DNA from 3 places in the Burkholderia pulmonis genome. Region 3 is predicted to be linked to each of the others. Evidence: riboswitches for the same ligand, from Rfam matches in the RefSeq annotation. Region 3 holds a riboswitch; each other region holds the start of a gene.
The links. Region 3 has a riboswitch for cobalamin ahead of AC5LXK_RS23485 (TonB-dependent receptor domain-containing protein). Riboswitches for the same ligand answer to the same signal wherever they lie in the genome.

Region 1 (9,799 bases), on a different replicon from region 3:
CGTTCAGAACGCTTCCCCGCCGAACAACGCCACGACCGCATCCGGATTCGACGGCCAGTACATGTGCATGTACGTCGCGACGATCGCACCGTCGCGATAGACGGCTTCGCCGCTGCCGGGCGTGCCGTCCGGGCGCGCGGCGCTAGCAACCGGCGCCAGTGGCGTCGCCAGCCGCGAATAGTGGAACGTATGCCCGCGCATCGGCCCGGTGCGCGTCTCGAGCTGCTGCATGCCGAGCGCCGCGAACCGGCGCTGCATCGTCGCATGACCCGGCAGCAGGCCCAGCATCGGCGTCGTCACGCCGTCCACGTCGGTCAGCGATTCGCACAGATACACCATCCCCCCGCATTCGGCGACGATCGGCCGGCCGGCGGCCGCGTGTGCACGAATCGTTCGCGCGGCCTCGACATTCGCCGCGAGCGTCGCCGCATGTAGTTCCGGATAACCGCCCGGCAAAAACAGCGCATCGCAATCGTCCGGCACGGGCTCGTCGGCGAGCGGCGAGAAGAACCGCAGCGCCGCACCGAGTGCCTCAAGCAGTGCGAGATTCGCCGGATAGATGAACGAGAACGCCGCATCGCGTGCCACCGCGATCCGCTTGCCGGTGAGCGCGCGCGGCAACGGCGCCGCCGCGTCCGGTTCGGCGAACGCGACGGCCGGCGGCAAGGCGGCCAGCGCCGTCTGCGCGAGTACGTCGGCCGCACGATCGAGCCGCGCGTCGAGATCGCCGATGTCGGCCGGCTGATGCAGGCCGAGATGCCGCTCCGGCAATGCGATGCCCGAGTCGGCCGGCACGTGCCCGAGCCAGCGCAGGTCGTCGGGCAGCGCCTGTTGCAGCAATTCCGCGTGCCGCGCCGAGCCGACGCGGTTCGCCAGCACGCCGTGAAACGGCAGACCCGGCCGGAATCGCGCGAGCCCGAACGCGATCGCCGCGAACGTCTGCGCCATCGCCTTCGCGGAAATCACCGCGACGACCGGCACACCGAATGCGGCCGCGAGATCGGCGCTACTCGGCGTGCCGTCGAACAGCCCCATCACGCCTTCGATCAGGATCAGGTCCGCATCGCGTGCGGCTTCGGCGAGCAGCGCACGGCAGCCGGCCTCGCCGACCATCCCGAGGTCAAGCGCATGCACGGGTGCGCCGCTCGCGCGCTCGAGCAGCATCGGATCGAGAAAATCGGGCCCGGTCTTGAACACGCGCACGCGCCGGCCGAGCCGGCGATGCAGCCGCGCGAGGCCGGCCGTCACCGACGTCTTGCCCTGACCGGACGCGGGCGCGCTGACGAACAGCGCGGGGCAGGCCGGCATGCTCAGAACTCCACGCCGCGCTGCGCCTTCACGCCTTGCTCCTTGTACGGATGCTTGACGAGCCGCATTTCGGTGACGAGGTCGGCCGCATCGATCAGTGCGTCGGGCGCGTGCCGCCCGGTCACGACGACGTGCACCGAATCCGGCCGCGCGGTGAGCGTCGCGAGCACTTCGTCGAGCGGCAGGTATTCGTACTTCAGCACGGTATTCAGCTCGTCGAGGATCACCATCCGGTAATCGCCGCTTTCGATCATCCGGCGCGCCTCGTCCCAGCCCTTGCGCGCGGTCGCGATGTCGGCGTCGCGGTTCTGCGTATTCCACGTATAGCCGTCGCCCATCGTCACGAAATCGCATTCCGCAACCGCGCCGAGGAAGTCGCGCTCGGACGTGTGCAACGCGCCCTTGATGAACTGCACGACGCCGAGCCGCATGCCGTGGCCGAGCACGCGCACGGCCATGCCGAACGCAGCCGTGCTCTTGCCCTTGCCGTTGCCGGTATTGACGATCAGCAGGCCCTTTTCCTGGGTGGCGGCGGCCTGCTTCTTCTCGTGGCCGGCGCGGCGGCGTTCGGTCATCCGTTGATGGGATTCGGCATCGGTCTTCATCGGAAATCGTCCTGTCGAAAGCGAAACAAAGGGTTCAGAGCGGGCCGGCGAGCGCGACCGTCACGCCGTCCCGGATGGATTTGGGGCCCAGCAGCCGGCCGTGCGGCGCAGCGAGCTGCGCACAGGGCTCGGCCACGCCCGCGACGCCGAAGCGGGAAAGCGCCGCGTCCGACGGGCCGCTCGCGGCCAGATCCGGGCGGCTCGCGAGCTGTGCCGCGTCGAACGCAACGAGCGGCCAGCCGCGTCGCGCGCACAGCGTGCGCAGTGCCCGGGCGGATGCCTTGTCGGCGAGCGTGGCGACGAGCGCCGGTTCGGCAGCCGGGTAGCACTGCAGCGCCGCGCGGATCGCGGCATCGAGTTGCGCAGCCGTGACGCCTGCGCGGAAGCCGACACCGAGCGCGACGCGCATCATGCGCGGCCGCCGAGCGCGGCACGCACGGCCGGATCGTCGGCGAGCGCCGCGACGCGGCCGATCACGACGATCGCCGGCGAACCGATGCCGGTCGCACCGACGCGTTCGACGACGGTATCGAGCGTCGCAAGCACGTGCCGCTGTTCGGGACGCGTCGCATTCTCGATCGCCGCGCACGGCGTATCGCCCGGCAGGCCGCCATCACGCAGTGCGGCGACGATCGTATCGAGCCGGCGGATGCCCATGTAGATCACGATCGTCATGCGCGTCGCCGCGAGTGCGCGCCAGTCGGGCTCGTCGACACCGGCGCCGTGGCCCGTGACGAAGATCACGCCCTGCGCGTCGCCGCGCTGCGTGACCGGGATGCCGAGCGCGGCCGGCGCGGCGATGCCCGCGGTGATGCCGTTTACGATCTCGACCGGAAAACCTGCTGCGCCGAGTGCGGCCAGTTCCTCGCCGCCGCGGCCGAACACGAACGGATCGCCGCCCTTGAGCCGTGCGACGCTGCGGCCCGCACGCAAGTGCGCGAACATCGCGGCGACGATCGCCTCCTGCGGCGTCGACGCGTGGCCGCCGCGCTTGCCGACGTGCTCGATCTGCGCGTCGGCGCGCGCATGGTGCAGCACGTCGGGGTTCACGAGATCGTCGACGAGCAGCACGTCCGCCGCGCCGATCGCACGCACGGCCCTGAGCGTCAGCAGGTCGGCGTCGCCGGGGCCGGCGCCGATGAGCCACGCGCGGCTCATTGCGCGCGGCACGGTTCGCACCGCGTCGAAACAGTGGAAAGGGGAAGGCGGGCGGCACAGCGGCGGCCGGCGGGCAGGCAGTACATGACGGATCGGGCGAAGCCCGCGCGAACGCGGGCGGAATGCGCACCCCATCCGTCCCCCGCGGATCGGGCGTTCGGCGAGCGTCGGGCTCGCCCCTTGCGTCGGCCGGTATCCGGGCTGGCCGCTTGCCAGGCCGCAGCCTTCCCGCCCGGCTGACGGGCAGTGGCATCGCGGGCGACCTGGGCGCAGGCGCGGGGAAGCGCGTTGCGCGGGCGGCGTACCGTTGCGGGGACAGCACAGGCCGGGCGGTCGTCCGCCTCCTGTTTCCCGTTTAACTGCATGCACGGAATGCGCATGCGAGCACCGAACGCGGCACATACGATAGCACAGCGGTTTGCCCGTGCGAACCGCCGCGCACGGCCTCCGGCGTGGCCCGGCAGCGGTGCAGAATGCGGCCCGACGGCCCGTTCCGCCTTGACGCTCCCCGCACCGCCGCCTACACTCGCACGCGTTTTGGTGCTCGCGCGCGCCGCTCCGGCGCGCGCAGTTAAACGGGAAACAGGGAGCCTGCCTGCGCCGCAGTCGAGCCAACCTGTGCTGCCCCCGCAACGGTAAGCGAACGCATCGCGCACAGTGCGATGCAGCGCCGCTTCGCCGCATGCCGCACGCATGCGGACGACCGCCACTGGATGCCGCGCGCATCCGGGAAGGCGAAGCGGCGTGTTCGTCAGCCCGGATACCGGCCTAAACGTTGGGGTTCAGCGCCGCGGGGAGGCGGCGCATCGTCCACGGCCGCAGCAGGCCCGACGCCCGGTGTTCGACGCTTCCTCCGCCGATCTGCCCCCGCGCGCATGCGCCGGGCCGGCCCGGCGAACGGCAGGCGGTGCGGGCAGGGCCGGCGGCAGCCGTGTTGGCATTCATGATGTCGACCGTTCGCAAGGAAGCACCATGTCCGATCCGTTGTTCCGCCCGTCGTGCGGCTGTCCGTCCGGATTGCGTGGCGATCTTCCTGCGCGTCACCCGATGCATTGCCACGCCGCCACCGACGCGACGATCCCGTCCTGATTCCCTCTTCGACACCGGACCTACCATGACCCTACGCAAGCTTCCCGTCACGATCGTCACGGGCTTTCTCGGCAGCGGCAAGACGACGCTGATGCGCCACATCCTGCAGCACGCCGAAGGCCGCCGCATCGCGGTGATCGTCAACGAATTCGGCGAACTCGGCATCGATGGCGAAATCCTCAAGGGCTGCGGCATCGGCTGCGAGGACGCCGACGGCGCGCAGGGCGAAGCATCGGGCCAGTTGTACGAACTCGCGAACGGCTGCCTGTGCTGCACCGTGCAGGAGGAGTTCTATCCGGTGATGGAAGCGCTCGTCGAGCGCCGCGCGGACATCGACCACGTGCTGATCGAGACGTCGGGCCTCGCGCTGCCGAAGCCGCTCGTGCAGGCGTTCAACTGGCCGACGATCCGCAACAGCTTCACGGTCGACGCGGTCGTGACCGTCGTCGACGGGCCGGCCGCCGCGAGCGGCCAGTTCGCGGAAAACCCGCAGGCCGTCGACGCGCAGCGCCGCGCCGATCCGAACCTCGACCACGAATCGCCGCTGCACGAGCTGTTCGCCGATCAGTTGTCGTCCGCCGATCTGGTGATCGTGAACAAGGCCGATCTCGTCGGCGACGCGGAGTTTGCGCAGATCGAAACCGCGATCCGCGACGAGATCCCGCCGCAGGTGAAGATCGTGCGCGCGACGCGCGGCGAGCTCGACCTCGCGATGCTGCTCGGCCTCGAATCGGCATCGGAAGACACGATCCACCTGCGTCACGACCATCACGGCTCGGCCGATGACGGCGATCACGACCACCATCACGACGATTTCGACTCGGTGGTCGTGTCGGGCGATGCCAGCACGCGCGAAGCGACGATCGCCGCGCTGCAGCGCGTCGTCGAGACGCACACGATCTATCGCGCGAAAGGCTTCGCCGCGCTGCCCGGCGCGCCGATGCGGCTCGTGATCCAGGGTGTCGGCCGCCGCTTCGACAGCTATTTCGACCGGCGCTGGCAGGACGGCGAAACGCGTGCGAGCCGCTTCGTGCTGATCGGCGAGGATCTCGACGCGGCCGCGCTGCAACGCGCGTTCGACGCCGCGTGCGCGGCCGAGCCGCAACAGGCGTAACGCGCGATGCATCTGCTGCGCACCACGCCGGGCGGCTTCGTCGACGATACGCAGGGCGTCGTCCGGATCGACCAGCAGCCGGCCGACATCGTGATCCTGAGTTCGGCCGACACGACGCTGTCGCTGCTCGCGAGCGTCGTGCCGCATCTGCCGGCCGGATTCCCGAGCGTGCGGCTCGCGAACGTCACGTTCCTGCGCCAGCCGGCGTCGGTCGATTTCTACGTCGACGACGTGCTGCGCCACGCGAAGACGGTCGTGATCGATCACCTCGGCGGCGAAGCCTACTGGCCGTACGGGATCGAGCAGGCCGTGTCGCTCGCGTCGAAACGCGGGCAGCAGCTCGCGATGTTCTCGGGCGACCTGCAGGAAGACCCGAACCTCGTCGCGAAGAGCACGGTCACGCCGGACCTGTGCCGGCTGTGGTGGCGCTACCTGCGCGAAGGCGGCGTGCACAACGCCGACGCGCTGCTGCGCAGCATCGCATGGAATACGCTCGGGTTCGGCGACGAACCCGAGTTGCCGCGCCCGCTGCCGGCCGCCGCGCTGTATCACCCGGCGCGCGACCGCGCGAGCGTCGACGACTGGCGGCCGCGCTGGACGCCCGGCGCGCCCGTCGTCGCGATCCTGTTCTATCGCGCGCACTGGCAGGCCGCGAACACGGCCGTGTTCGACGCGCTGGCCGACGCGCTGGTCGAGCAGGGGCTGAATCCGCTGCCGATCGCGGTGACGTCGCTGAAGGACGCGGTGAGCCGCGAGGTCATCACGCAGCTCTGCGATACCCATGGCGTGGCACTCGTGCTGAACACGACCGCATTCGCGGCCGGCTCGATCGACAGCCCCGAACACGACGTGCTCGCCGGCGATGCGCCGGTGCTGCAGGTGATCCTGTCCGGCGGCAATCGCGACGCGTGGGTGGCCGACAATCAGGGCCTGCATGCACGCGACATCGCGATGCACATCGCGCTGCCGGAAGTCGACGGCCGCATCGTCACGCGTGCGGTGAGCTTCAAGGGGCTCGCGTATCGCTGCCCGCATACAGAGGTCGACGTCGTGCGCTACCAGCCGGACGCCGAGCGGATCGCGTTCGTCGCGGCCCTCGCACGCGGCTGGTGCCGGCTGCGCACGCTCGACAACGCCGACAAGCGCGTCGCGCTGATTCTCGCGAACTATCCGCAAAGCGAAGGGCGGATCGGCAACGGCGTGGGGCTCGACACGCCGGCATCCGCGCTGCGCGTGCTCGCGGCGCTGCGCGATGCGGGCTACGCGCTGGCCGACCTGCCGCCCGACGGCGATGCGCTGATCGCGCGGCTCATCGAAGGCGTGACCAACGACGCGGCCGTGCACGCGTTGCGCCCCGCGTTCCAGAGCTTCCCGCTGGCCGACTACGTCGCGCGTTTCGCGCGATTGCCGGCAGCCGTGCGCGACGCATTGAACGAACGCTGGGGCCCGCCCGAAGCCGATCCGACGCTGCGGCAAGGGCGCTTCACGATCGCCGGCTGGCGCGCGGGCAACGTGTTCGTCGGCATCCAGCCGTCGCGCTCGCGCGGCGAAAACGACTACGCGAGCTACCACGATGCGGATCTCGTGCCGCCGCATGCGTATCTCGCGTTCTATTTCTGGCTGCGCGATGCGTACCGCATCGACGCGGTCATCCATCTCGGCAAGCACGGCAATCTCGAATGGCTGCCGGGCAAGAGCGTCGCGCTGTCCGACGCATGCTGGCCAGACCTGACGCTCGGCCCGCTGCCGCACCTGTATCCGTTCATCGTCAACGATCCGGGCGAAGGCAGCCAGGCGAAGCGTCGCGCGCAGGCCGTGATCGTCGATCACCTGATGCCGCCGCTCACGCGCGCGGAAAACTACGGCCCGCTGCAGGATCTCGAACGGCAGGTCGACGAATACTACGAAGCGCTGATGGTCGATGCGCGGCGCGCGAAGCTGCTGCGCAAGACGATCCTCGCGACGATCGCCGAGCATCGCCTGCATGACGAACTGAGCGTGTCGCCGCCGCGCGATAGCGGCGATGAGGACGCGCTGCTCACGCGCGTCGACGCGTGGCTGTGCGAACTGAAGGAAGCGCAGATCCGAGACGGGCTGCACGTGTTCGGCCTGTCGCCGGCCGATCGCCAGCGCCGCGATACGCTGCTCGCGCTCGCACGCTTTCCGGTCGGCGACGGCAAGGGCGCGCGGGCCGGGCTGATCGGCGCGCTGGCGCGCGATCTCGCGCTCGGCGACGACTTCGATCCGCTCGCGGCCGACTGGGCCGCGCCGTGGACCGGCCCGCGACCGGCGATCCTGCAGGCGCTCGACGCATCGCCCTGGCGCCATGCGGGCGATACGCGCGAGCGGCTCGAACGGCTCGCGCAGCAATGGCTGGACGGGCTGTGCAACAACGGAGTCGACGTGACGCCGCCCGGCGAATGGTCGAATACGCTCGCGGTAATCGAACGTGTCCGCGAAACGCTGCTGCCCGCGCTCGACGCGTGTGGCGGCGAGGAAATGCGCCAGCTGCTGCGCGGGCTCGACGGCCGTTTCGTGCCGCCGGGGCCGAGCGGCTCGCCGTCGCGCGGCCGTCCCGACGTCCTGCCGACCGGCCGCAATTTCTACTCGGTCGACACGCGCGCGGTGCCGACCCAGGCCGCGTGGTCGCTCGGCCTGAAATCCGCGCAGCAACTGATCGAGCGTCATCTGCAGGATCACGGCGACTATCCGCGCGCGATCGGCCTGTCGGTATGGGGCACGGCGACGATGCGCACCGGCGGCGACGACATCGCGCAGGCGTTTGCGCTGCTCGGCGTGCGGCCGAAATGGGCGCACGGCAGCCACCGCGTGACCGACTTCGAGATCCTGCCGATCGAGATCTTCGACCGGCCGCGCATCGACGTGACGCTGCGTGTGTCGGGCTTCTTCCGCGACGCGTTCCCGAACCTGATGCACCTGTTCGACGCAGCCGTGCAGGCCGTCGCCGCGCTCGACGAGCCCGAGGAACTGAACCCGGTCCGCGCGCGCATCGAGCACGAACGCGCGAAATGGATCGCGCAGGGCATGGCGCCCGACGAAGCGCGGCGCCGCGCCGGCTGGCGCGTGTTCGGCGCGCGGCCGGGCAGCTACGGCGCGGGCCTGCAGGACCTGATCGACCAGCGCCGCTGGCAGACCGACGCCGATCTTGCCGACGCGTACCGCCAGTGGGGCGGCCATGCGTATGCGCAGAACAGTGCGGGCGACGCGGCAGCCGATGTATTCGGCGAGCGGCTGGCGACAATCGACGTCGTCGTGCAGAACCAGGACAGCCGCGAGCACGACATCCTCGATTCGAACGACTACTACCAGTTCCAGGGCGGGATGACGACGGCCGTGCGGCACCTGTCCGGACAGCAGCCGAGCATCTACCACGGCGACCATGCGAACCCGGTCGCGCCGAAGATGCGCACGCTGCGCGAGGAAATCGCGCGCGTGATCCGCTCGCGCGTCGTCAACCCGAAATGGCTCGACGGCGTGAAGCGCCACGGCTACAAGGGCGCGGCCGAGATGGCGGCCACCGTCGACTACCTGTACGGCTATGACGCGACCGCGCGCGTGCTGTCCGACCACCAGTACGCGCTCGTCGTCGACGCGTACCTGTTCGACGACGCCACCCGCGCGTTCCTCGAACGGCACAACCCGAAGGCGCTGCACGGTATCTGCGAACGCTTCGTCGAGGCGATGCAGCGCGGCCTGTGGCAGCAGCCGGGCGACTATCGCGAGCGGATCGAGGCGGTCTGGCTCGCGAGCGAACAACTCCAGGAAGGGGGACGGCGATGACCGATCCGACGATGCACCGCGCACGCGCGGTTTTTCCGTTCGCGGCGCTCGTCGCACAGGACGCGCTGCAGCAGGCGCTGTTGCTCGCCGCAATCGACCCGTCGCTCGGCGGCGTGCTCGTCAGCGGGCCGCGCGGCACGGCGAAATCGACCGCCGCGCGCGGTCTCGCGGAGCTGCTGCCCGAAGGGCAGTTCGTCACGCTGCCTTTGTCGGCGAGCGACGAACAGGTGACGGGTACGCTCGATCTCGCACATGCGCTCGCCGAAAACGGCGTGCGCTTCCGGCCGGGCCTGCTTGCCCGCGCGCATCTCGGTGTGCTGTACGTCGACGAAGTGAACCTGCTCGCCGACGGGCTCGTCGATACGCTGCTCGACGTCGCCGCGAGCGGCGTGAACATCGTCGAGCGCGATGGCGTGTCGCACGCACACGACGCACGTTTCGTGCTGATCGGCACGATGAATCCCGAGGAGGGCGAGCTGCGCCCGCAGTTGCTCGACCGCTTCGGGCTGATGGTTGAACTCGAGAACTGTTTCGACGCCGCGCAACGCGAGCGGATCGTGAAGGCGCGCCTCGCGTTCGATCTCGATCCGGACGCATTCCGCGCACGTCATGCGTCTGCCCGGCGTGAACTCGGCGACCGGATTCATGCGGCGCGTGCGCGGCTGGGGATGCTGGATTTCGATGATGCGGTTCATGCGCGCGTCAGCACGCTGTGCATCGACGC
Region 2 (9,799 bases), on a different replicon from region 3:
CGTGAAGCCCGGCACGATCGCGATGCCGCGTTCGGCCGCCACCAGCGACACGAGCGTCGTGATCTGTGCGGCGGTCGCGCCGATTCGCGGCGCGAATCCGGCCTGCGCGCACAGGTCGTCCAAAGCCGCGGTCAATGCCGAACCGTAGCCGGGCGGAAAGGTGACGAAGGTTTCGTCGGCCAGTTCCGCGACGTCGAGGCTTGCACGCCCCGCGAGCGGATTGCCGGCCGGCACGGCCGCGACGAGCGGTTCGTGCGATACGACGAGCGATGCGACCTGCACGCCGGGCGCACCGTCCCAGGCCCAGCCGAAACCGATGTCCATCGTGCCGTCGGCGATCTGCCGGCGCTGGCTCGCGGTCGCCGCTTCGCGGAACGCGAGCTCGACGTCGGGCATCGTCCGGCCCGCGGCACGGATCACGTCCGGAAACGTGTCGGACATCGGGATCGAGCTTGCATAGCCGATCACGATGCGCCCGGCGATGCCCTGTGCGATCTTGCGGGCACTCGATTCGGCCTCGTCCGCCGCGCGAACGACGTTGCGCGCGTGCTCGACGAACAGTTCGCCCTCCGGTGTGAGCCGCACCGCGCGCGTCGACCGCTCGAACAGCCGGACGCCGAGCTCGCTTTCCAGCGCGGCGATATGGCGCGTGAGCGGCGGCTGCGCGACACGCAGGCGCAATGCCGCACGGCCGAAGTGCAGTTCGTCGGCGACGACCACGAAATAGCGGAGGCGGCGCAGGTCGAGCATTGTTGTCGTTCCGGTATCAATCACGATGAAAACGGTATTGGCGTGCCCGCGGCGCGCTCGTCAGACTGTCGGCATCGACGATCAGGCATTTCCGATGAACGACAGGACCACGCGCATCGCGTTCTTTCTCTGCGGTTTCGCCGCGTTTCTCAATCTCTATTCGACGCAGGGCATCCTGCACGAACTCGCGGCCACCTTCGGCGTCAGCGCGGAGCGCGCGGGGCAGGGCGTGAGCGCGACGACGACCGCCGTCGCCATTATCGCGCCGTTCGTCGGCGTGCTGGCCGCGCGCGTCGAGCGGCGCATGGCGATCTCGCTGGCGGCGGTGGCCGTCGCGCTGCCGGTCGTGTGGTCCGCGCATGCGACGGGTTTCGCGTCGTTTCTCGGCGCACGCTTCGCGGCCGGGCTCGTCATGCCGTTTGTCTTTGCGCTGTCGATCGCGACTATCGGCGAACGCTTCGATGCCGGTACGTCGGCCGAGATCGGCGCGCTGTTCGTCGCCGGCACGACGCTCGGCGGGTTCGCGGGCCGGTTCGTGACCAACCTGCTGACGTCGATCTGGGGCTGGCGGCATGCGCTCGACCTCGTCGCGGCGCTGTGTCTCGTCACCGGCGTCGCGATTTACGCGAGCCTGCCGGCATCCGGCGCGATCGTGCGGCGAGCTTCCCGCGACGATGCGCGTGCGGGATCGCCATGGCGCGTCGTTACGCGCGGCCCGCTCCTGGCGTCGTTCGCGATCGGCGCGTGCGTGCTCGCCTCGCAGGTCGCGACGTTCACGTTCGTCGGCTTGCGGCTCGCGCGTGCGCCGTTCGGCTTCGGCACGGTCGAAATCGGCGCGATCTATGCGGTGTTTCTGGTCGCGGTGGTCGTGACGCCGCTGGCAGGCCGCCTCGCGCGGCATCGCGGCCCGCGCGCGCCGGGGCTTGCCGCCGCCGTGCTCGCGATCGGCGGCGCATTGCTGACGCTGTCGGACAGCGTGCCGGTGATCCTGGCCGGCCTCGCGCTCAGCTCGACCGCCGTGTTCGTCGAACAGGCGTCGGCCAACACGTTCATTTCGCAGGCCGCGTCGAGCGTGCGCTCGACGGCGATCGGCATCTACCTGTCCTGCTATTACTTCGGCGGCAGTCTCGGCTCGATCCTGCCGGTGCCCGGCTGGCATCGCTGGGGGTGGGCCGGCTGCGTCGCATTCGTGGTCGCGGCGCAGTCCATCGTCGGCATGCTCGTGTACCGGTTCTGGCGAACCGGCAGCGCGGCCGGCGTCACGCATGCGGGCGCGCACGACGGCACGCTCACGCGGTAACCGCTTCAGCGATACCAGCGCGGCGTATAGACCCACTCGCGTGCGGTGCCGATCGAGAAGCGGCGCGTGGTCGACGAGCCGACGATCACCATCGTGCGCATGTCGACCTGGTCGCTGCGCAGCGCACCGAGCGTCGTCGTCGCGAGCGCCGCGCCCGGCCGGCCGATGTCGCGGCCGAGCACGACCACCGTATCGGCCGCGCGGTGCGTACGGACGATATCGAGCGCCCGGTCGAGCTGCCACGGCCGCGCGCGCGAGATCGGGTTGTAGAACGCCATCACGAAATCGGCCTGTGCCGCGTGCCGCAGACGCGTTTCGATCACGTCCCACGGCTTCAGGTTGTCCGACAGCGAGATCGCGCAGAAGTCGTGGCCGAGCGGTGCGCCGGCCTGCGCGGCCGTGGCGAGCGACGCAGAAATGCCGGGCTCCACGCGCAGGTCGACCGCGGCCCATTGCGGGTCGCGCGCTTCGTCGAGCGCCTCGAGCACGGCCGCGGCCATCGCGAACACGCCCGGGTCGCCCGACGACACGACCGCGACGCGCCGGCCCTCGGCCGCGAGTTCGAACGCATGGCGCGCGCGCTGCATTTCCTCGCGATTGTCGGTGCCGTGCACGCGCTGGTCGTCGCGGAACGGGCCGGCCATCGTCACGTAGGTCGTGTAGCCGAGGATGTCGGTCGCGTCCGCGAGTGCGGTACGCGCAGCCGGCGTGAGCCACGCGGCGGCGCCCGGGCCGAGGCCGAGCACCGTCAGGCGGCCGCGTGCGCGGCCGAGCGTGGCGGGATCGACCGGATGCGACGCCACCGCGCACGCAAGGCCGTTCGATGCGTCATGCAGCGTGTGTGTGACGCGCAACGCGCGGCCGAGCAGCGCGGGTGCATCGGCGGGTGCATCGTGGCCAACATCGACGAAACGCAGCGGCACGTCGAGCGAATATGCGGCTTCTTCCAGCGCGGCTTCGCCGATCGACGATGCTGGCGCGACGATGGCCGCGAGCGCCAGCCGAGCCAGGCCGTGCGCGGCGAGCGTCGCTTCGATGCGCGCGGCAAGTGCTTGGCCTGCATGCACGGCATCCGCGGCGACACCGATCACCACGCTGCGCGGATGGATCACCAGTTCGTCGCGCGTGCCGCTCCACGCATCGGGCGTCACGCGGATCGCATGCGCGGCCGCGTCGTCACGCGGCAGCGCGACATCGTCGAGCCACGACGCGGCGCCGTCCACGCGTGTCGATGCTCCCGCGAGCAGGTCGGACACGAAGCGCTTGCCCTGCGCGAGATCGGCCAGCGCATAGCCTTCGGGCGGATTGAGCACGCATGCGCCGAAGCGCAGTTCGCCGCTCGTCGTGATCGCCGGCGCGACGCCGACGCACTCGGCGATTTCGCGCGCGAACACGTTGACGCCCGTCAGCCCGCCGAGCAGCGGCACGACGGCCGAGCCGTCTTCCGCGACCGCGAGCACCGGCGGCTCGACGCCCTTGTCGGCAAGCGTCGGCGCGAGGCAGCGGATCACGATGCCGGCCGCGCACAGTGCGACGATCGGCAGGCCGCGCGCATAGAGTTCGCGCAGGTGCGCGCCGAGTTCGTCGAACGGCACGTCGGCATCGACGCGCGAGGCCAGGCCGTGCACGCTCGCGCCCGGATAGCGCGCCTGAATGCGTCGCGCCGTGGCCAGCGCGCCCGCACCGAGAATCACGATCGCGGGCGGGGTCGTCATCCTTGCCATTTTTCCCCCGGCACGACGAGCAGCGAGAAATACGGCGACGCCATCGGATCGACCTCGTCGAGCGGCACGATGCGCTGGTTCGCCATCGTCGCGCGCTCGACGTACAGCGCACGCTTCGCGAGCCCGAGTTCGTCGAGCACGCGCCGCACCTTGTCGAAATTGCGGCCGAGCTTCATCACGACGGCCGCGTCGGCCCGTGCGAGCCGCTCGCGCAGCTCGTGCTCGGGCAATACGCCCGACAGCACCGACAGGCTCTGGTTGCGATAGACGAGCGGCTGGCCGAGAACGGCCGTGCCGCCGAGCATGGCGCACACGCCCGGGATGACCTCGGTGTCGTAGCGCGGCGCAAGGCGGTCGTGCAGGTACATGTACGAGCCGTAGAAGAACGGGTCGCCTTCGCAGATCACCGCGACGTCGCGGCCGGCATCGAGGTGCGCGGCAACGATCTCGGCGGCCGTGTCGTAGAAATCGGCGATCACGGTCTCGTAGCAAAGCGGCGGCGGCAATGCCTCGGTCGTGACCGGATAGACGAGCGGCAACTGCGTCTGCGTGTCGAGCAGATGCGCTTCGACGATGCCGTACGCGTTGCCTTTCTTGCCCTTCGCGACGAAATACGCGACGACAGGCGCCGCCTGCAGCACGCGCAGCGCCTTGATCGTCATCAGTTCCGGATCGCCGGGACCGACGCCGACCCCGAACAACCGTCCGCGCGCGGTCGTCATTCGACCTCCGTCGCCAGCGCGTTGACCGCGGCGGCAGCCATCGCGCTGCCGCCGCGCCGGCCGAGCAGCGCGACGTACGGCACGCCGCGGCTGTCGGCGTCGAGCATCGCCTTCGATTCGGCCGCGCCGATGAAGCCGACCGGGAAACCGAGGATCAGGGCGGGACGCGGCGCGCCGGCGTCGATCATGTCGAGCAGGTGGAACAGCGCGGTCGGCGCATTGCCGATCACGACGACGCTGCCCGCGAGATGCGGACGCCACAGTTCGAGCGCGGCGGCCGAACGCGTGTTGCCGAGGTGTCGTGCGAGATCGGGCACTTCGGGCTCGCCGAGCGTGCAGATCACGCGGTTGGCCGCAGGCAGCCGCGCGCGCGTGATGCCTTCGGCGACCATCCGCGCATCGCACAGGATCGGTGCGCCGGCCGCGAGTGCCGTGCGGCCCGCCGTGCCGGCGCCGGCCGAGAAGCGCAGGTCGTACACGACGTCGATCATCCCGCACGCATGGATCACGCGCACCGCGAGTTTCTCGAGGTCGGGCGGAACCTGCGACAGGTCGGCCTCGGCGCGGATCGTCGCGAACGACTGGCGGTAGATTTCCTGCCCGTCGCGAATGTAGTCAAGCATCGGTGGTGTCCTGGCTGTGCCGTGCACCCGTCAAACGGGCCGCGGCCTGGTCAATCGTCAGATGGCGCGCGAGCGGGGCGCCGAGGCCCGCGGCCGCGTCGCGCCGGTAAAGGTCGTAATGCGCGGGCGCCACCGCGACGAGCGTGTGCGTCGCGGGGTGTGGCAGCGCGCAATGGCGTTCGCACCCGGTCAGGTGCACATCGACCGGCTGGCCGATGCGCTTGGCGAGCATAAGCGCGTCGTGCTTCGTATCGGCGCGCGCTTTCGCGCAGCCGGTGCTGCCGGCGCACGCGACGAGCATCGCGAGCGGGTCCGACGACGTGCAGACGAGGCCGAGTGACGCGAGTGCGTCGAGCGTCGCCGGTACGCGCGCATGCAGCACGCCGTGGAGAAACACGCCTTGCCACGGCGTCATCGACAGCGTGCCGTCGCCGTCGGTGTCGGCCAGCGCGGCAAGCCGTTCCAGTTGCATAGCGTCGAGCCGCCCGAGCACGAATTGCGCGCCGACGCTGCAGCGCGCCGCATCGAGCGACGCCCGCGCGCCGAAACGCAGTGCCGGGTCGGTGCGCACGCGTCGCCAGCCGGCGAGCGCGGGATCGGCCGTGAGAGGAAAGGGCAGGTAGTGCTGCGCGCGGTCGAGCAACGTGCGCTCGTCGCACGTCGCCAGCAACGCGCGCATCCGCGTGACATCGGCCGGCGCGAGATCGAGGAACGCGAGCAGCAATGCGCGGACCAGCGCGACACACGCTTCGGGCGACACGTCGACGGAAGCCGGCCGATCGCCGTGCGAGACCGGCGGGCAACCGGCCAGCCCGGCCGCGATGCGTACGACGCCGTCGTCGCGACGCCGCGCGGCCAGCCAGATGTCGTGCGGATGATCGAGCGCCGCGAGCGCTTCACCGCCGTCGAGCTGGATCGAGAATTTCGGCGACAGCTCGCCGCGGCGCGGCTCGCGCGCCAGCATGTCGAGCAGCGGCGCGGCCAGCGCGCGGCTGTCGACGAGGGCGGCGGGATCGTGCCCGGCGAGCGGGCTGAGCATGAGATTGCGGACGTCGTCGCTCGCGGCAAGCGCGGCCACGTCGGTGGTGGCGTCGACATGCGGGCCGAGCCCCGCGTCGAGCAACGCCTGCGTCAGCGCGTCGGTCGCGCCGTCGCGAATGCCGCGCAGCTGGAGATTCGCGCGATTGGTCGCGTCGATCGCGCCGGAGCCGCACGCATGCGCGGCCGCGGCGATCGCGCGTGCCTGCCGCGCGTCGAGCCTGCCGCCCGGCAGCTTGATCCGGCACAGCCCGCCGTCGGCAGCCGCGACCACGCGCACGAGCCCCGGGCAGGCCGACGGGCGCACGACGGGCGAGGCAGGAATCGAATCGGGGGCGGAACTCAACGGGATACCGGGACAGTGTCGCGCAGCGGCCAACGCATCGGTACACCCCGCCCGACGCCGACTGGCACGCACGCACTTTCAGGCCGGCAGGTCTCCTGGCTGACAGGTCGGCACCGGCTCCCGGCCTTCCCGGTGAAACCAGTGGCATGAGGGGGAGCTCGGCTCGCTGTCTACAGTTGCGGGGGCAGCCACAGCGGCGCGCGGCGCGCCCTGTGTTCCCTCTTCGGCCCCGAAGGGCACCGGCGAACGAACGGCCGTAGGATACCCGATTTCGGCCCCGGGCCGGCATCGGCGATTTGCGCTGCAACCGTGTCGCAGCATGGCTGTGGCGGCCTGCGCACGGCCGCGCGAATGGTACGATTGGCGGCTCGGCATTCGATCGGCGACAGGCCGGCAACCTCGATGATGAAACTCGGCAGGACGGAGCTGTTCGGCATGGGGATTGCACTGGCCTTGCTGGCCATCCCCGCATGGATGCTGCTGTCCAGCGTGCTGATTCCGTTTGCGTCGTCTGCGGAGTGGCCCAAGAATGTCGGGCTTGCCGGCCTCGGCGTGCCGATCGTGGCAGGCGGAACCTGGCTGTTCAGGCGGGGCGGCATGCGGCCGCTCGTGTGGCTGCTGCTCGGCTGGCTGCTGGTCGCATCGATTGCCGGCATGTATCTGACCTTGCTGAACGCTCTCGGCGGCATGCCGCGCGGCTGACATCGCTGCGGCCGTCCGCGTCCGGACAGGCAGTGTCGACGGCATTCAACGTATCAGCGCGCGGCGGCACGACGCCCGCGCATCGCAACACATGGCAGGGAATCGAACGATGGGGAAGGGTGCATGACGGCGTGGCTGACGGTAGTGGGTATCGGCGACGACGGTTACGCGGGGCTCGGACGCAGCGCGCGGCGCGCGCTGCTCGACGCGACGCTCGTGGTCGGCGCGAAACGGCATCTCGACATGCTGCCCGCACGGCTGCGTGCCGCGCGCGACGCATGGCCGTCGCCGTTCGACCTCGCGGGCGTGCTCGCGCGCCGCGGCTCGCCCGTGTGCGTGCTCGCCAGCGGCGACCCGATGCTGTTCGGCGTCGGCGCGACGCTCGCGCGCCAGTTGTCCCCCGACGAATGGCGCGTGCTGCCCGCACCGTCGTCGCTGTCGCTTGCGGCCGCGCGCCTCGGCTGGGCGCTGCAGGATGTCGGCGCGGTGTCGCTCGTCGGGCGTCCGCTCGCGACGCTCGCACGCCACCTGTTGCCGGGCCGGCGCCTGTTCGTGCTGAGCGCCGACGGCCGCACGCCGGCCGCCGTCGCGGCCGAACTCGCTGCCCGCGGCTTCGGGCCGACGCGCATCAGCGTGTTCGAACATCTGGGCGGCCCGCTCGAGCGGCGCATCGACGGCCTCGCACAGGACTGGCACGTCGACGAAACCGCCGCGCTCAATCTCGTCGCGCTCGACTGCCGGGCCGGCCCCGACGCACCGCGCCGCGCGCTCACGCCCGGCCTGCCCGACGATGCGTACCGCCACGACGGGCAGCTCACGAAGCGCGACTTGCGCGCGATGACGCTCGGGCGCCTCGCGCCCGCACCCGGCGAGCTGCTGTGGGACGTCGGCGCCGGCAGCGGCTCGATCGGCATCGAATGGATGCGGGCGCATCCGTCCTGCCAGGCGATCGCGATCGAAGCGCATGCGGAACGGCAGCGCTTCATCGAACACAACCGCGATGCGCTCGGCGTACCGGGCCTGCAACTGGTGGCCGGCCGTGCGCCCGATGCGCTCGCAGGGCTCGCCGCACCGGACGCGATCTTCATCGGCGGCGGGGCGACGGCATCCGGTGTGCTCGACACGTGCTGGGCGTCGCTGAAGCCCGGCGGCCGGCTCGTCGCGAACGCGGTCACGCTGCAAGGCGAAATGGCGCTCGCCGCGTGGCGCGACAGGCATGGCGGCACACTCACGCGCGTATCGCTCGCGCATGCGGAGCCGCTCGGGCGCTTCGACACGTGGCGCCAGCCGCTGCCGGTCACGCTGTACGAGGTGCGCAAGCCCGACGCGGCCGGCCCGGCCGAAACGGCCGGCGAGTCGAACCCGGCGAACCCGACGGACGCGTGATGCGCGACGAAACCCCCGAACAGCCCGCGCCGCTACGCTTCGGCTATACGACCGGCAGCTGCGCGACCGCGACGTCGCTCGCGGCGGCACGGTTGCTGCTCGAGGGCCACGCGGACGATGCAGTCGAGATCGTGCTGCCGAAGGGGCAGCGCGTGATGATGCGGCTCGAGTTCTGCCGCATCACGGCCGACGGCGCGGAAGCCGGCACGCTCAAGGATGCCGGCGACGATCCGGACGTCACGCACGGCGCGCTGATCTTTGCGCGCGTCGCGCTCGCGGCGGCGCCAGGCGTGCGCTTTCATGCGGGGCCGGGCGTCGGCACGGTCACGCGCGCGGGGCTGACGCTGCCGGTCGGCGAACCGGCGATCAACCCGGTGCCGCGCCGGATGATGACCACGCACCTGGAAGCGCTCGCGGCCGAGCATGGCTACACGGGCGGCTTCGACGTGACGATCGGCGTCGAAGGCGGCGAAGCGCTCGCGCTGAAGACGATGAATCCGCGCCTCGGTATCGTCGGCGGGCTGTCGATCCTCGGCACGACCGGCATCGTGCGGCCGTTCTCGTGTTCGGCCTATATCGCGTCGATTCATCAGGGCATCGACGTCGCGCGCGCCAACGGCATCGTGCATATCGCCGCCTGCACGGGCAACGCAAGCGAGGACGCCATGCGCGCGCACTACCACCTGCCCGACATGGCGCTGATCGAAATGGGCGATTTCGCGGGCGCGGTGCTCAAGCACCTGCGGCGCGCGCCGGTCGCGCGGCTGTCGATGTGCGGCGGCTTCGGCAAGCTGAGCAAGCTCGCGGCCGGCCACCTCGACCTGCACAGCCGCCATTCGAGCATCGACCTGCCGCTGCTCGCGCAGTGGGCGGCCGAAGCCGGTGCGAGCGATGCGCTGCAGGCCGCGATGCGCGCCGCGAACACGAGCCAGGAAGCGCTGAAGCTCGCGCAGGCCGACGGCGTGCCGCTCGGCAATCTCGTCTGCGCGCATGCGCTGCGGGTGGCGCGTGACGTCGTGCCGCCGTCGGTCGCCGTCGAGATGTTCGCGATCGACCGGCAGGGCCGGATCGTCGGGGAGGCACGATGAGCGCGCGCATCCTGCTGCTCGGCGGCACCGGCGACGCGCTGAAGATCGCGCGCGCGCTCGGCCCGCATCACATCTATAGCCTGGCCGGGCTCGGCAAGACTCCCGACGACCTGCACTGCG
Region 3 (9,799 bases):
ACGATTTCCCGCAGGTGCTCGCGAACTACCCGAACCGCTTCGCCGACGGCCGCACCGCGAAAAGCACGTCGATCGGCATCAAGGATTCGACCGGGCGCTACGTGGCCGCGCTGTGCCTGAATGCCGACGTCACGCTGTTCCGCGGCTTCCAGGGCATGCTGAACCAGTTCTGCCGCACGGACGGCGAGACCGTCGTCGACACGCTCGACCCGGCCGGCGCGGACGCGATCCGGCAGCGCATCGACGCGTTCGCCACACGCCTCGCGACGACGCCGCGCGAGCTGAAGACCGACCAGCGCCGCGAGCTGATGCAGACGCTGAAGGCCGACGGCTTTCTCGAGGTGCGCCGCGCGATGGAAATCGTGTCGCAGCATCTCGGCGTCTCGCGCGCGACCGTCTACAACGATGCGAAGTGATGCCGCCGTGCGGCTTTCCAGTTGACTGACCTTTCCGATCCTCGAGCAACCATGAACTCTCCGACTCTCCCCACGTACGACGACGTCGCCGCCGCTGCGGCCCGGCTCGAAGGCCATGCGCACCGCACGCCGGTGATGACGTCGCGAACGGTCGACGCCGCACTCGGCGCACAGGTGTTCTTCAAGTGCGAGAACCTGCAGCGCATGGGCGCATTCAAGTTCCGCGGCGCGTTCAACGCGCTGTCGCGCTTCAACGCGGAACAGCGCCGCCACGGCGTCGTCGCGTTCTCGTCCGGCAACCACGCGCAGGCAATCGCGCTGTCGGCACGCATCCTCGGCATTCCCGCGACGATCGTGATGCCACAGGACGCGCCGGCCGCGAAGATGGCCGCGACGCGCGGCTACGGCGGCAACGTCGTGACCTACGACCGCTATACGGAGGATCGCGAGCAGATCGGGCGCGATCTCGCGGAAAAGCACGGGCTCACGCTGATCCCGCCCTACGACCACGCGGACGTGATCGCCGGCCAGGGCACGGCGGCCAAGGAGCTGTTCGACGAAATCGGCCCGCTCGACGCGGTGTTCGCGCCGCTCGGCGGCGGCGGGCTGCTGTCGGGCACCGCGCTCGCCACGCGCGCGCTATCGCCGCATGCGACGCTGTACGGCGTCGAACCGGAAGCCGGCAACGACGGCCAGCAATCGTTCCGCTCCGGCGCGATCGTCCGGATCGACACGCCGCGCACGATCGCCGACGGCGCGCAGACGCAGTACCTCGGCAACCTGACGTTCCCGATCATCCGCCGCGACGTCGACGACATCCTGACCGCGACCGATGCGGAGCTGGTCGACTGCATGCGCTTCTTCGCTACTCGTATGAAGATTGTCGTCGAGCCGACCGGCTGCCTGTCGTTCGCCGCCGTGCGCCGGATGAAGGACACGCTGCAGGGCAAGCGCGTCGGCGTGGTGATCAGCGGCGGCAACGTCGATCTCGAGAACTTCTGCGCGCTGGTGTCGGCGCCGGCATGATCGGCGCGGCGCGCATGAATATCCTGTCATCTGCGCGCCCTCGCTCCTTCACGCCGCATTAAGTTTCGCGACCTAGACTGATTGAGTTGTCCCGCAGTCAGTCGTGAAGGAGCCACCATGAATACGCACGCGATCGTCGCCGCCGCCCTGGCGGCCGCTTCCCTTTCGGCGTTCGCTCAACCGGGCGTGACGTCGTCCGGTTTCCCCGCCGCCTCGCCGCACGACGCCGTCGCGCAGGTCACCCACCGTTCGCCGGGCGCATTGCCGCCCGCCGGCTTCGTGCTCGCGAAGATCGATCAGAACAATACGCCGCCTGATCGCGACAGCGAACCGAGCGGCCGCACGCACGCCGGCACGCACATGTGACGGCGCGCGCCGGGCGCTGCCGCCGCACCCGGCCGCCGGCGTTCAGAACGACGGCAGCGACGGATCGCGCGCGGCGAGGATGTCGTCGGTGCGCCGCTGCAGCGCGCCGTCGATCGTCTCCGGCTGCGGAATCAGCCAGTAGCGCCCCGCGCGGATGCCGTCGAACACCCGCTCCGCGAACGCGTCGGGCGTGAGCCCGTGCGCGTTCAGCATCGAGCGCATCGTGTCGACGAAACCCTGTACCTCGGGCCGGTCGTGCGCGGCGCCGAACGGATCGTTGAAGATGCCCGACTGCACGGGGCCCGGCGCAAGCAGCGACACGCCGACCGGCGCGCCGAGCATCTTCAGTTCGCCGTACAGCGATTCCGTCAGCGCGACCACCGCGAATTTCGTCGCCGAATACGGCGACATCAGCGGGCTCGGCAGGAAGCCGCCGACCGACGCGGTGTTCACGACCCGCGCCGGCACGTTGCGCTCGAGCATCCGCGGCACGAAGCTGCGGATGCCGTTCAGCACGCCGTGCACGTTGATCGCGAAGCTGCGCTCGAAGCGTTCCGGCGTGATTTCCCAGCTGAAACCGGTCGCCATCACGCCCGCGTTGTTGAACAGCAGGTCGACGCCACCGAAGCGCCGCCATGCGGCCTCGGCCAGCGCGTCGACGGCTTCCGGCCGGCTGACGTCGGTCGGCACGCACAGCACGTCGGTATCGAGCGTCGTGGCGAACGCATCGAGTTTCGCCGGATCGAGATCGGCCAGCACGACGCGCATGCCGAGCGCGGCGGCATGGCGGGCGAGCCCGCTGCCGATGCCGCTGGCCGCGCCGGTGATCACGGCGGTGCCGCCGTCGAAGCGAATCGGATTCGTCATGTCTGTCAGTGTCCTGTCGGGTCGATGCAGGGATGCGCGTAAGCGGGAATCACCGGCGGCGGCAACGATGTGCTGCCGTCGAGCGAGCGCACCGCGAGCTGCTGCGCGAGCGGAAAATGCAGGCTGTGCGTGACGAGGCCGGTGCGCTCGCGCGCCGGCAGGCTGCACAGCGCGAGCGCGGTTTCGGCGAGATAGGCGACGTCCTCCGTCGGATAGCCTTCGGGGATGTAGCGCGCCGCGCCCGGCGTGCGAATCGCGGTGCTCGGCGCGACGAGATTCACCGCGATGCCGTCGGCTTCGAGCTCCGCGGCGAGCCCCTGCGTGAAGCGCGACAGCGCGGCCTTCACCGCCGCATAGACGGTCGCGCCGCCCGCGCGCGAGAAATCGTCGAACGGCCGCAGCGGCGGCAGCGCCGTCACCGAGCCGACGTTGACGATCCAGCCGGCGCCGCGTGCGCGCATCAGCGGGATCGCGGCCTGCGCGAGCGCGAACGGGATGCGCAGATAGTGTTCGATCGTCGTGTCGAACATCGTCATCGGCATCGCGTCGACGCACGCGTAGTCGGCCACGCCCGCGTTGTTCACGAGGATGTCGAGGCCGCCCGCGGCCTGCGCCGCGCGTCCGACGAGCGCGTCGCGCTCGGCCGCGTTCGACAGGTCGGCCGCCAGTGCGATCGCGCGGCCGCCGGCCTGCTCGATCAGCGCGACCGTTTCGGCAAGCGTGCCGGCGGTGGTCGCCGATTGCGTAAGGCTGCGCGCCGTCACGACGACGGTCGCGCCTTCGGATGCAAGGCGTTGCGCGATCGCGCGGCCGATGCCTCGGCTCGCGCCCGTCACCAGCGCGCACTTGCCGGCCAGGATCCGGGTTCGGGTGTCGGTCATGATGTCTCCAGTCATTTCGATGCGTGTCGTTCAGCCCGCGATATCCGCAACATGCAGCACGAGCTTGGTTTTCGCCTCGCCCGTTTGAACGAGATCGAGTGCGCGGGCCGCCTGTACGAGCGGGAAACTGTCGAAGCGCGGCACGCGCAGCGCGCGCCGGCCGAGCCGTTCGGCGATCGACGCGAGCGTGTTGCCGCTCGGCATCCGGCTGTAGGTCAGCGCGACCCGCAGCCCGCGACGCGCGGCCTCGGCGCCGGTCGCGGCCAGCCGTTCGGCATCGCCGGCCGCGAGCGTCATGATGTTCACGAGCGTGCCGCCCGGCGCGAGCAGGTCGAGCGCACCGGGCAGCGAGTCGCCGCCGACCGCGTCGAGCACGAGGTCGACGCCGCCGGGCACCCATGCGCTTGCGGCCGCGGCGATGTTCCCGGCGCGATAGTCGATGGCGATCTCCGCGCCCAGCGCTTCGACCGCGTCGCGGTTGCGCGCCGAACAGGTCGCCGCGACGCGCGCGCCGGCCTGCGCCGCCAGCTGGATCGCGAACGTGCCGACCGCGCCCGCGCCGCCGTGCACCAGCACGGTTTGCCCGGCACGCAGCCCGCCGTCGTCGAACAGGCCGGCCCACGCGGCCAGCGCGGGCGTCGGCGTTGCAGCCGCTTCCGCGAAGCCCACCGCGTCGGGAAGCCGCACGATCGAGTCGTGGCGTACCGCGACGTATTCGGCATACGCGCCCCAGCGCCCCGCGCCGACGTCGGTCTGCGCGAACACGCGCATGCCCGGTTCGAACCCGTCGACCCCGTCGCCGACCGCTTCGACGACACCTGCGGCGTCGAAGCCGATCACGAACGGAAACGTGTACTGCATGAACGCGCCGAGGTAGCCTTCGCGGCATTTCCAGTCGGCGGGATTGACGCCCGCGTACGCGACGCGGATCAGCACGTCGCCGGGGCCCGGCTGCGGGGCCGGCACGTCGGCCAGCCGCAAGGCGTCGGAATGACCGACGCGGTCGATCAGAAGCGCTCGCATCTTCGTGTCTCCAGGATGTTGTCGGTGGGGTGTTGCGTGCGGCGCGTCACGCCGCCGTATCGGCCAGCAGGCTCGAGGCGAGCGGACAGAACGCATGCGAGATCGCGTCGACCGTCCAGTCGGGGCTCTCGGCGTCGAACCGGCGATCGACCCAGCCCCAGTGATACGGATGCAGCAGGTATTCGCCGAGCAGATCGCCGACCTGCGCGAATTCCTGTTGCCACACGTGCGTCCATGCGCCGGGCGTGTCGATCCGGTTCAGGCGCCAGTTGCGGATGCCCGGCATGAACGCGGGCATGCGCAGCAGTTCGTGCTCGAGCGAGGCGACCTGTGCCGCGCTTGCCTGCGGACGGACGCGCAACATCAGCGTGCGCCAGATGCCGTCGCGCAACGCGGGCTCGCGCAGGCCGCCGCCGATCGCACGGCATGCGGCACCGTCGATGCGGGCGATGCCCGGCAGATGCGCCAAACCGGCGAAATCGACTGGGGAATCGCGCGACCGTTCATCGCGCAGCACGTCGAGCGTGTAGTCGCCCGCGCCCCAGCAGCCTTCCAGATTGCGCGCGAGCGTCACGCGTTTCGCGCCCGGCAGCGCCTGCGCCGCCTCGCGCAATGCGTGCTCGACCGCCTCTGCGTCGCGATCCGCCGACGCGAATACCTGGGCCGTGTCATGCCGCATGGTCGACCTCCGTCAGTGCGGGCAGCGGCGCATCGGCGTCCGCCATCACATGGCGGCGGCGCGCGTCGCAGAGCCCGTCGACCGCCATCCAGAACGCAACCACGTCGCCGTCGGTCAACGCGCGCATCCGGTAATAGGCATGCGCATCGTCGACCTGCCACGTCAGCCACAGCGTGCTGGGCTGCCCCGGCACCGCGACGGGCGGCGACACCCGGCGGCCGGCCGCCGTCAATCCGCGCGCCGCATGGCCCGGCAGGTAGCGGTCGCGCAGCAGCGCGAGCACGTCGGGAATGCGCTCGGGCGCGAGCGTGATTTCGTCTACGATCTGGATCATTCGCGTGTCGTCCGTGGTCGTTCGGGTCGGGATGGGTGGCCGGCCTACGCCGTTCCGGCGAGGCCGAAGGCGGCCGGCGTGGATAGCATTCTTGCGTGGACGCGGCTCACGAACCCCTACCGGCCCGCTCACCGGCCCCTGTCGCAGCGATCAGATCGGGAGACTCATGAAACAGCGTGTATTGCCGGCGAGCGGACGCGTGCTGCCGGGTCTCGGCGCACGCCTGCTGAGCGAACTCACGCGCAGCGGCGCGCCGCCGGCCGAGCGCGCGGCACAACCACCGCAAGCGGAGACGGCGCCGGGCGGCTTCGTCGCGCTGTACCGCGACGCGATCGAGCGGCTCGAGGCGCAGGTCGCGCGCGGCAACGGCCATCCGCCGATGCGCAAGCAGGAAGTCGACCTGATGTGCCGCTGCCTGCTGAGCTGCGCGACGCTCGCCGACGCGATCCGCTGCGCGCGCGACTTCTGCGAGATGCTGACGCCGCGCGCCGGCGGGCTGTCGCTCGCGGTGCGCGAAGGACGCGCGACGTTCCGGATGGATTCGCTGCGCCGCACGCGCAGCCCGGCTGCGTGCCTCGTCGACCTGACCGGGCTGTTCTGCTATCTGCAGCTGTTCGGCTGGCTGATCGGGCAGCCGCTGCGGCCGACCGACGTGTGGCTCGGCCATCCACGCCGTGACGACGCGATGCCGCTGCTCGGGTTGTTCAACGCACCGGTCGACGTCGGCCGCTCGACCTACGGCTTCGCGTTCGATGCGGCGCTGCTCGATTGCCGCGTGATCCGCCAGCCGGGCGAACTCGACGCATTCCTCGTCGATTTCCCGTTTCGTCTGATCGATGCGGCGCCGGCCGTCGTGTCCTGGGCGCAGCAGGTGCGCGGCTTTCTCGATGCGGCGCTTGCGCGCGAACAGGCGCTGCCGGCACTCGCGGAGCTGGCCGCGTGGCTCGGCGTCAGCGAGGCGACGCTGCGGCGGCGGCTGGCGGCGGAAGGCAGCGGCTATCACGTGCTGCGCGAGCAGTGCCTGGCCGACTCGGCGCGACACTGCCTGCACGAGACGGACTGGCCGATTACACGCGTGGCCGCGTATCTCGGCTTCGGCGGCGAAGAGGCATTCCGGCGCGCGTTCGTGCGCTGGACGGGCATCGCGCCGAGCCGGTTCCGGCGCACTGGCGCGACATCCGGCCAGCCGGTTTCGTCAGACGTGAAATGCGGCCCGGGCGCATAAAAGACAGAATTTCGAAAGCGATTGCCCGCCAATGACGTTTTTTCGCATCCTCGCGCAACCGGGCGATTGACGCGCCCGAGCGCACGCCATTACCCTTGCGCGCTGATGGTTCCCGGAGACGGGATCAAAAGGGAACGCAGGAGAGGCAACGCCTCGAATCTGCGGCTGCCCCCGCAACTGTGAGCGGCGAATCCGTGCCACTGCATGCCACTGGGAAACCGGGAAGGCCCGCACGGATGGCGACCCGCGAGCCAGGAGACCTGCCATCGACCCGAGGTCCAAGCAGCCGCACCGGGCGGGGTGTCCCGATGCGCCCGGCACCGCCGTTGGCGGTCGCCCGTTGCATGGACGGCCCGACCTCAGGATCCGCCCGATGTTCATCGTTACCGAATCCGCTTCCGCACCGGAAGAGTTGCGCCGGCACGCCGCCGGCATGCACGGCCCGCCCGCGCGCCCATGCCACGCCGAACCGATCGCGTCTGCCGGCATGCGCCGCAGCGACGCCCGCGGCGACTGCCCGCCGGGCCCGGCCGCACGATAGACCACCGATGACGATACCGGCACTGCCTGCTCACGATTGCCGCACGCGCAGACCGATAACAACGACAGCCTCATGAAGATTCGACACCTCCTTGCCACGTCCGCCGCGACCGCACTTTTCGCGCCCCTCGCCCACGCCGCCGGCGACGCCGCGCCTGCACCGCCGTCGCAGGCAACCGACGGCGCCGACCTGCCGACGATCACCGTGACCGACACGCGTCGGCTGCCCGAATCGTTCGACGGTCGCTATGCGACGACCCAGGTCCTCACCCGAACCGACCTCGACCGGCTGTCGCCGAGCGACCCGAGCATCACGCAGGCGCTCGCGACGCTGCCCGGCGTGACCATCTCGCAGAACGGCGGCCCCGGCACGTCCGCGTCGGTCAGCATTCGCGGCTCGTCGGCCAGCCAGGTCGCCGTGTTCATCGACGGCATCCGGATCGGCTCGTCGACCACCGGCATCGCGCCGTGGGCCGACCTGCCGACCGAGGCGTTCGAACGCGTCGAAGTGATCTCCGGGCCAGCCGCCGCATCGTTCGGCGCGAATGCGATGGGCGGCGTCGTGCAGCTCTTCACGCGCCGCGCCTCCAGCCAGCCGAACCAGACCACCGTGTCGTTCGGCGGCGGCTCGAACAAGACGTTCGACACGCAACTGCGCACGTCGGGCACCGTGCCGTCGACCGGCCCGCTAGCGGCGCTCGGCGGCCTCACCTACTCGCTCGGCCTGCACTCGTACAACACGGCCGGCATCGATGCGACGCGACCGTACGCGTACGGCCATGAAGACGGCCGCAATCCGTATCACGCGCAGGATCTCGATGCGCGCCTCGGCTACGCACGCGACAACTGGTCGGTCTCGACGTTCGCGCTGTATCACCGCTCCGACCTGTCCTACGACAACCTCGGCGGCGCGGATCGTCAACTCGATCACCAGTTGACGACCGGCATCGCGTTCCATCTCGACATCACGCCGGATACGCAGTTCGACCAGTCGTTCGGTTATGCGAACGATCGGGCGTTCCTGTATGCGAGCAATCCGACCATCCCGACCGACCAGATCAACTCGCAGCGCATCACGACGTCGACGTCGCTGACGCACCAGGAACACGGGTTCCACCTGTTCGGCCTGCCGCTGTCCGGCGAAACGAAGCTCGCGTACGACTTCACGCGCGAACAGGCCTTCCTGCCGGTCGACATTCCGAGCGGCGTGCCGACGCGCAACGATTCCGCGTTCTCGCTGCATCAGTCGGCCACGCTCGGCAGCGTGACGATGTTCCTCGCGGGCCGTCACGAAATCATCGCCGGACAGTCGGTGAATACCGGCAACGCGGCGCTGTCGTGGGCGATCACGCCGGTCTACACGGCGCGCGTGTCGTACGGCAATGCGTTCCGGTTGCCGACCTTCAACGACCTGTACTACCCCGGCTACGGCAACCCGAACCTCAGCCCGGAACGCAGCAACACGGTCGAGGCCGCGCTCGATGCGAACACGTCGTACGGCACGTTCACGGCCGCGATCTACGACACGCGCGTCTCCAACCTGATCGCGTACAACCCGGCAACGTTCTCGCCGATGAACATCGGCCGTGCGCATATTCGCGGCGTCGACCTGTCGTACAAGGGGACGATCGGCCAGTACACGCCGGTCAGCGTCGCGATCGGCCTCCTCGATCCGCAGGACGAGACCAACGACAGCTGGCTCAACCGCCGGCCGCGCCAGACGGTCAGCCTGAACGTCGACCACACGTGGGACGAGCTGCACCTGCACGCGCTGAGCACGGGCGCGTCGCTGAACTACGGCGGCACGACGTTCGACGATCCGGCCAACACGACGTACCTGCCGTCGTACCTGACCGTGAACCTGCGCGCGTCATACCGGATCAATTCGCACCTGACGGTATCGGCCACGCTGTCGAACCTGTTCGATCGCCAGTACATGACCGCGTACGGCTACAACACGCTCGGTCGCACCGCGTTCGGCAAGGTCAGCTACACGTTCTGACGATCCGGAACACCGGCGCCTGCGTCGCGGGCGCCGACACCGGCCGACCTGGCCGGCACGTGCGGGAAATTGACATCGCGGCAAAAACTAATAGAATTAGTTTTTTGACTAACCCGCATAGCATCCGTCATGGCACGTGCCGGCATTACCGTGGACAGGCTTGTCGAAGCCGGCGCGCAGCTCGCCGATGAAACCGGCTTCGAGCAGCTCACCGGCGCCGCGCTCGCGCGGCACTTCGGCGTCAGGCTGGCCAGCCTGTACTCCCATATCCCGAATTTCGACGATCTCAAAAGCCGGATCGCGCTGTTCGCGCTGCAGGAGCTGGCCGATCGCGCCGCCGACGCGCTGGCCGGCCGCACCGGCAAGGACGCGCTCGCCGCGCTCGCGAACGTGTATCGCGACTATGCGCGCGTGCACCCCGGCCGCTTTGCGGCCGCGCG

Region 1: another riboswitch for cobalamin. It lies ahead of cobA (uroporphyrinogen-III C-methyltransferase); the one in region 3 lies ahead of AC5LXK_RS23485 (TonB-dependent receptor domain-containing protein).
Region 2: another riboswitch for cobalamin. It lies ahead of cobG (precorrin-3B synthase); the one in region 3 lies ahead of AC5LXK_RS23485 (TonB-dependent receptor domain-containing protein).

Annotation. Positions count from the first base shown of each region.
Region 1 is NZ_OZ480186.1:1,860,534-1,870,332, forward strand. Features, by position in the region: gene AC5LXK_RS08620 (cobyrinic acid a,c-diamide synthase CobB) at 4-1,308, opposite strand; gene cobO (cob(I)yrinic acid a,c-diamide adenosyltransferase) at 1,311-1,913, opposite strand; gene AC5LXK_RS08630 (cobalamin biosynthesis protein) at 1,948-2,325, opposite strand; gene cobA (uroporphyrinogen-III C-methyltransferase) at 2,322-3,071, opposite strand; cobalamin riboswitch at 3,242-3,479, opposite strand; cobalamin riboswitch at 3,593-3,857, shown strand; gene cobW (cobalamin biosynthesis protein CobW) at 4,186-5,274, shown strand; gene cobN (cobaltochelatase subunit CobN) at 5,281-9,075, shown strand; gene AC5LXK_RS08650 (magnesium chelatase ATPase subunit I) at 9,072-9,799, shown strand, end outside.
Region 2 is NZ_OZ480186.1:1,881,999-1,891,797, forward strand. Features, by position in the region: gene AC5LXK_RS08715 (LysR substrate-binding domain-containing protein) at 1-750, opposite strand, end outside; gene AC5LXK_RS08720 (MFS transporter) at 845-2,050, shown strand; gene cobJ (precorrin-3B C(17)-methyltransferase) at 2,056-3,765, opposite strand; gene AC5LXK_RS08730 (precorrin-2 C(20)-methyltransferase) at 3,762-4,496, opposite strand; gene AC5LXK_RS08735 (precorrin-8X methylmutase) at 4,493-5,119, opposite strand; gene cobG (precorrin-3B synthase) at 5,112-6,464, opposite strand; cobalamin riboswitch at 6,572-6,762, opposite strand; gene AC5LXK_RS08745 (hypothetical protein) at 6,906-7,205, shown strand; gene cbiE (precorrin-6y C5,15-methyltransferase (decarboxylating) subunit CbiE) at 7,329-8,591, shown strand; gene AC5LXK_RS08755 (cobalt-precorrin-5B (C(1))-methyltransferase) at 8,591-9,679, shown strand; gene AC5LXK_RS08760 (cobalt-precorrin-6A reductase) at 9,676-9,799, shown strand, end outside.
Region 3 is NZ_OZ480187.1:1,498,603-1,508,401, reverse strand. Features, by position in the region: gene AC5LXK_RS23530 (helix-turn-helix transcriptional regulator) at 1-416, shown strand, start outside; gene AC5LXK_RS23525 (threo-3-hydroxy-L-aspartate ammonia-lyase) at 468-1,442, shown strand; gene AC5LXK_RS23520 (hypothetical protein) at 1,560-1,808, shown strand; gene AC5LXK_RS23515 (SDR family NAD(P)-dependent oxidoreductase) at 1,851-2,675, opposite strand; gene AC5LXK_RS23510 (SDR family NAD(P)-dependent oxidoreductase) at 2,681-3,556, opposite strand; gene AC5LXK_RS23505 (NADP-dependent oxidoreductase) at 3,587-4,579, opposite strand; gene AC5LXK_RS23500 (Dabb family protein) at 4,626-5,258, opposite strand; gene AC5LXK_RS23495 (hypothetical protein) at 5,248-5,592, opposite strand; gene AC5LXK_RS23490 (AraC family transcriptional regulator) at 5,759-6,817, shown strand; cobalamin riboswitch at 6,907-7,099, shown strand; gene AC5LXK_RS23485 (TonB-dependent receptor domain-containing protein) at 7,431-9,359, shown strand; gene AC5LXK_RS23480 (TetR/AcrR family transcriptional regulator) at 9,489-9,799, shown strand, end outside.